DNA from 3 places in the Paenibacillus nicotianae genome. Region 1 is predicted to be linked to each of the others. Evidence: predicted binding sites of a transcription regulator. Region 1 holds the regulator's gene; each other region holds the start of a gene.
The links. Region 1 encodes Rex, which represses fermentation and respiration genes when NADH is low (regulators of the CRP and FNR family bind a similar motif). Its sites were predicted from a motif close to TTGTGAAATATTTCACAA; they were not measured.

Region 2: the regulator Rex is predicted to act here: its motif matches at 1,382-1,399, upstream of pflB (formate C-acetyltransferase).
Region 3: the regulator Rex is predicted to act here: its motif matches at 1,227-1,244, upstream of adhE (bifunctional acetaldehyde-CoA/alcohol dehydrogenase).

The regions. Positions count from the first base shown of each region.
Region 1 covers NZ_JBHUGF010000010.1:758,082-760,365, forward strand. Annotated here, with positions in the region: gene dinG (ATP-dependent DNA helicase DinG) at 1-1,107, shown strand, start outside; gene ACFSGI_RS07580 (redox-sensing transcriptional repressor Rex) at 1,104-1,751, shown strand; gene ACFSGI_RS07585 (amidohydrolase) at 1,744-2,284, shown strand, end outside.
Region 2 covers NZ_JBHUGF010000010.1:610,447-612,730, reverse strand. Annotated here, with positions in the region: gene pflB (formate C-acetyltransferase) at 1-1,363, opposite strand, end outside; gene adhE (bifunctional acetaldehyde-CoA/alcohol dehydrogenase) at 2,030-2,284, opposite strand, start outside.
Region 3 covers NZ_JBHUGF010000010.1:606,773-609,056, forward strand. Annotated here, with positions in the region: gene ACFSGI_RS06845 (winged helix-turn-helix transcriptional regulator) at 1-149, shown strand, start outside; gene ACFSGI_RS06850 (Crp/Fnr family transcriptional regulator) at 262-984, opposite strand; gene adhE (bifunctional acetaldehyde-CoA/alcohol dehydrogenase) at 1,317-2,284, shown strand, end outside.

The DNA of each region.
Region 1 (2,284 bases):
CAGTTGATTCGTAAAGGCGAACAGGTAATGAATCAGATCAAAGACAGCGACGAACAGTTAGGTACCGATAGTCTGGTAACAGATGTGTCTGGTTTATTCAAAGACTTAACGGTAGTACGAGATGATCTGCGTCAATTTGTGAAGCTGGAAAGTGCAGATACGGTTTACTGGTATGAAGCTAATGGTAATTACCGTAGTAAGTCTTTGCAGATGTATGCTGTACCGGTTGATGTGAGCAAGCAACTGAAAGAGTACTTTTTTGATAAAAAGAAAAGTATTATTTTGACATCAGCAACATTATCAATCGAAAAGAAATTCCAATATATGATTGAACAACTGGGACTGGTAGAAGCAGAAAAAGAAGGTCGATTGATGACCGAACAGCTATCTTCACCTTTCAATTATCGTGAACAATCGCTATTGTTGATTCCGCGCGATTTCCCAAGTGTCAAAGGCAGTGTGGGTGATGCGTTCTTTGTAGATACATTAGCGAACTCATTGGCGGAGACTGCAAAAGCGACCAATGGACGAATGATGGTGTTATTTACCTCTTATCGGATGCTCAAGCAGGTGTATGAGCCTTTGAAAGAGAAGTTATCACATAGCGATATTGCAGTATTTGGTCAAGGCGTTGATGGAGGAAGTCGTACCAAGCTAACTCGAAGATTTCAAGAGCGCTCGGCTTCGGTCTTGCTCGGTACAAGCAGTTTTTGGGAAGGGGTCGATATTCCAGGCGAAGCATTAACTTGTCTGGCGATCGTGCGTTTACCTTTTCAACCGCCCAATCATCCACTGCTTGAAGCCAAAAGTGAACGGCTTAAAAAAGAAAAGAAAAATCCATTTATGAAATTATCTGTACCGCAAGCAGTTATCCGTTTCAAACAAGGTTTTGGTAGATTAGTACGGACATCTAGTGATCGAGGAATCGTTATTGTCTATGACACTCGTGTGATCGAATCCTATTATGGCAAGCATTTTCTATATTCATTGCCCGGTCCCAAAATGGAACATATGCCTACAGAGCAGATGGTACCCCGTATTACAGAATGGCTTAGCCAGGCCGAACCTGAAAAGGAAACTGTAAATCAAGAGGGGGAGCAAGCATGAAATCCGACAAAATATCAGAAGCAGTCGTGCGAAGACTACCTGTATACCTTCGATACTTGAACGAACTTCACACTCGTGAAGTTCCTACAGTGTCTTCGCAAGAACTGGGACAAAAATTAGATTTGAATCCAGCACAAATTCGCAAAGATTTAGCGTATTTTGGAGATTTTGGACGCAAAGGGATCGGTTATGATGTATCGTATCTGATTGAAAAAATACGTCATATTTTAAAATTAGATCAACAAATTAATGTCGCACTTGTAGGTGCAGGTAATCTAGGGCATGCCCTTTCTAACTATAATATGTATCTCAAAGAAACAATGAAAATTGTAGCTGTTTTTGATTCTCTTGAGCCTAAAGTAGGTTCGATGATCAATACATTAGTCGTGCAACCGATTGAAGAATTGGGAGCAACGATCAAAGAAAAAAGTATTCGTATTGGTATTATTACGGTACCAAATATTGAAGCACAGCGTGTAGCCGATCAGTTGATAGAAGCTGGAATAGAAGCGATTTTGAATTTTGCTCCGATTATTTTGAAAGCTCCACCGCATATTCGTGTGCACACTGCTGATTTTACAACGGATTTATTAAGCCTTGCCTATTATCTGGAAGATGGAAAGGAACATGAAACTAATGAATAATACTTCGAACAAATGGGTTATCAAAAACGGTATGTTTGCTGTAATGAGCGAAGAGAAATCGATGCTTTTTGGACATATGGTGATAGAAGATGGATGGATCACTTATCTTGGAGAAGAAGAACCTGTGATCGAAGAAGGCACGACAGTAGTCGATGGTAATCATTTGTTCTTTATCCCAGGTCTAGTGAACAGTCATGGTCATGCAGCAATGTCGTTGCTACGCGGCTATGGAGACGATCTGGCTCTACAAGTATGGTTACAAGAAAAAATGTGGCCGATGGAAGCGAAATTCACAAGTGACGATGTATACTGGGGAACTGCTTTATCAGTATTAGAAATGTTAAAAGGCGGTACGACTACATTCCTCGATATGTATGACCGCTCAGAACGTGTAGCAGAAGTCGTAGAACAATCCGGTATGCGTGCAGTATTGATGCGTGGTGTAATCGGCTTATGTTCAGAAGAAGAGCAAAAGCAAAAGCTAAAACAATCGATCGACTTTGCACGTGATTGGCATGGTCAAGCAAATGGAC
Region 2 (2,284 bases), 150 kb from region 1:
ATTTTTCATCACGTCCACCGTTGATTGCATATAATAATGCTTTGGCAAGGTTAGCACGAGCACCGAAGAATTGCATTTGTTTACCGATACGCATAGCGGATACACAGCAAGCAATACCATAATCATCGCCATAGATTGGACGCATTAGATCGTCATTTTCGTATTGGATAGAACTGGTTTCGATTGAAACTTTAGCACAGAATTTTTTGAAAGCTTCTGGCAATTGTTCTGACCACAATACTGTCAAGTTAGGTTCTGGTGCAGGACCCAAGTTGTAAAGTGTATGCAAGAAGCGGAAGCTGTTTTTGGTAACTAATGTTTTGCCGTCTACAGCCATACCACCGATAGATTCAGTTACCCATGTAGGGTCACCACTGAACAATTCGTTGTAGTCTGGAGTACGCAAGAATTTAACGATACGTAATTTCATAACGAAATGGTCTACTAATTCTTGAGCTTGTTGTTCTGTTAATGTGCCTTCTTTGACATCACGTTCGATATAGATATCAAGGAAAGAAGATACACGTCCTAGAGACATCGCTGCACCATTTTGTTCTTTGATTGCTGCAAGGTAACCGAAGTATACCCATTGGAACGCTTCTTTCGCTGTTTGTGCAGGTTTGGAAATATCGAACCCATGCATTTCAGCCATTTGTTTCAATTCGCCTAACGCACGAATTTGTTCAGATACTTCTTCACGAAGACGAATAATATCTTCATCAATCACATCAACTTCAATATCATTCAAATCTTGTTTTCTTTCATTGATCAAGAAGTCTACACCGTATAATGCTACGCGGCGATAGTCACCGATAATACGTCCACGACCGTAAGCATCTGGTAAGCCTGTAATAATACCTGCTTTACGTGCTGCTCTCATATCAGAAGTATAAGCATCGAATACACCCTGGTTATGCGTTTTACGAATATTCGTGAAGATATCAATGATTTGTTCTGGTACTTCAAAGCCATACGCTTTGCAAGCATCGATCATCATTTTGATACCGCCGAAAGGTTGCAATGAACGACGGAAAGGAGCATCTGTTTGCACGCCGACGATTTGTTCTTTGTCTTTGTCCAGGTATCCAGGACCATGTGAAGTGATAGTAGAAGGTGTTGCTGCATCTACATCCCATACACCACCACGTTCGATTTCTTCTTTAGATAGTTTGGAAATAATATCCCATAAGTCTTTTGTATTGGAAGTAGGGCCAGCTAGGAATGTTTCATTTCCTTGATAAGCGCTAATATTTTGCTCAATAAAATCACGAGTATCTACATGTTTTGTCCATTTACCTAACTTGAAATTGCGCCATGCATCTTGTTTTAAATTATCCTGTACATTTCTTTCGATAACTGACATTGATAATCCCTCCATTATTTGTGAATAAAATCACAAAAGCATTTAAGCTAATGCTTGTCTTGCTTACACGATACCGAAAGCTATTATTTTCTCCCTCCGGCTATGTCTTTATTATGATGTAATTGATAAGCAGAGTATGTGACATTTATCACAAAATCGCATTTTTATTATGATTTTTATCACATTCTGTATCTATAACAGTTTTCAAAAATAACTACTACAGATATTCAGAAACCCTTTTACATCATCGACAAGCACTTCATTACAACACAAATACAGTAAGATCAATCTACTAATACAAAAATATACATAACATTTTGCTCAAAATAACTGTAGCATCATATCGGAATATTCATCTTCTAACAACGATAAAAGTCACACTATTTCTGTATTATTCTATCTTCAAATGATAGAATAACATTTTTACATCGCATCACTCCTCTCTACGAATGAAAAAAACGATTCTCCTTGTTCTGCCAGAGTAGCAAAATAGGAGATCGTTCTTTTTAATTTCAAACCTGCCTATATTTGCTTGCCCTTTATTTAAGATAATTTCTTTTATAGATGAAGAAGAAAAAAAGGATCAGCTCCAACGACTCTGCTATAAAAGCATTTGTGGAGTGATCCTTTTTTCAATCTATCAGTTTACTTGTCGGACAGGTCTATTTATTCAAATCGACCATAGAATGCGTTGCGGTATACATCAGCTAGTTCTGTGACTAAAGGTAATTTAGGATTCGCTGTTGTACATTGATCTTCAAATGCACGATCTGCAAGGTAGTCTACACGAGCTTCAAATTCTTTGGCATCAAATCCCAAAGATTCAAATGTTTCAGGGATACCTAATTTACGGTTCATATCACGAATGGCATTGATTAAGCTGTTCACGCCTTCTTCGGTTGTACGTGCTGGCAATCCCAA
Region 3 (2,284 bases), 150 kb from region 1:
TGAAAGATTTAGAAAGCAGTGGAATTTTGATTCGTCAAGTATATCCAGAGACTCCTGTTCGTATCGAGTACGAGTTAACAGACAAAGGTCGTGCACTCAAGCCGGTGATGGAACAGATTCAGAACTGGGCAGAGCATTGGGTTGAATAGAATTTTATAAATCAATCAAAAAAAGCTTTCCGCTGTGAGTCATCTACGGAAAGCTTTTTTGGTATTTTTAGTTGTCTCAACAGGTAATTGCATAAGCAAACCTGATTATTCATTACACTCTGCATATTTCTTTAGGGCACATTTCGCAGTGGCATACTTCTTGTAATGCTTCAAGGTCATGGATAATGATCATACCATGTTCATATTCGATACTTTCTTTTTTACGGAGATCACTAAGCATCCGGTTAACACTTTCACGAGTAGCACCAATCATATTCGATAGATCAGTATGCGTAATTTTTTTGTTAATCAAAATAGAACCTTGATCATTATAATCTTCGCCATACGTATTGCTTAAACGAATCAATGTAGAGCAGAGAGCACCTGGTTTACCATATAACATCAAATCACGCACTTTAGTCTGAGTAAGACGGTGATGCGTGCCCATCCATTTCATAAAGTCGATAGCAAAGTCGCAATACTGGCAGATCATCAATTCTAATTCCTTATGTTCTATAACAGCAACTTCAGTATCTTCTATCGCTTCTGCTGTAAATCCAAGACGTGTACCAGAGAAAGGATCTGCTTGACCGATCATATCGCCTGCTTGATACATATATAGAATCAATTCTTTACCTTCATCAGTTGATTTGGTTAATTTGACCCGTCCACTTTTAATGAAATACAATTTATCTGACAAATCGCCTTCCCAGAATAAATGAGATCCTGCGGCAATACTACGTTCTGTAGAATGGTTAAGTAATCTTTCCTGATTAATTTCCGAAAAGCATGCTGTATTATGACGTGGTTGAGTTTCTTCTAAAGAATTGTTCATTATTGTTCGCCCCTTTTGTTTCAATTATACGTGAAATTAATCATAATGCATAACATTTTAGGAAAAAAATTGGAAATTAAATGATTAGTTAAATTGTACATTATATAGGAAAGATCGTGAACTCATTGATACATAAAAACAATTCATACTTTGTGATTAATTTCACTATTATCATACATCTTTTTATATTAAAATGCAAAAGGAAAAAATAAAATAAAACAAATTTAAAAAATAAAAATTGATTGTGAAAAATATCACATTATGATTTATGTCTCTATGCTATGATCGGTGTGTAGACAAAAGCGATACACATTCTGAGGAGGATGAGAGAAATGGCTGTTAAAAATGATGCTAGTCGTAACGTGGAATTGAGTGCACAGGAAGAAATTCAAAAGTTAATCGATAAAGCGAATAAAGCACATGCTGCATTTATGAATATGGATCAAGAACAAATTGATAATATTGTACAAGCAATGGCGTTAGCAGGCTTGGATCAACATATGTATCTTGCCAAAATCGCTGTTGAAGAAACAGGCAGAGGCGTATATGAAGATAAAATTATCAAAAACATGTTCGCTACTGAATATGTATACCATGGTATCAAAAATGAAAAAACAGTCGGTATTATTGAAGATAATGATTATGAAAGCTTCCAAAAAATTGCTGAACCTGTCGGAATCATCATGGGGATTACACCAGTAACCAACCCAACTTCGACTACCATGTTCAAATCTTTGATCTCAATCAAAACACGTAACCCAATCATTTTCGGCTTCCATCCCTCTGCACAGAATTGTAGTAAAGAAGCGGCTCGCATTTTACTTGAAGCTGCTGTCAAACATGGTGCACCTGCGGATTGTATCCAATGGATCGATGCTCCTTCTATGGACAAAACAAATGCATTAATGAATCATCCTGATGTAGCATTGATCTTAGCTACTGGTGGTGGCGCAATGGTCAAAGCAGCATATAGCTGTGGTAAACCTGCACTTGGCGTAGGTCCTGGTAACGTTCCTGCTTTTATAGAGAAAAGTGCTGACTTGCAACAAGCAGTTAATGACTTGATTCTTTCCAAATCGTTTGATAACGGTATGATCTGTGCTTCTGAACAAGCAGTAGTTATTGAAGAACTTGTTTATGAAAAAGTGAAAAAATTAATGATCGACAACGGTTGTTACTTTGTAACTAAAGAAGAAGCAGGCAAATTAACCAATGGTGCAATGAATGTAGATAAATGCGCAGTTAATCCTTCTATTGTAGGTCAATCTGCTGTTAAAATTGCTGAACTTTGTGGAATTAC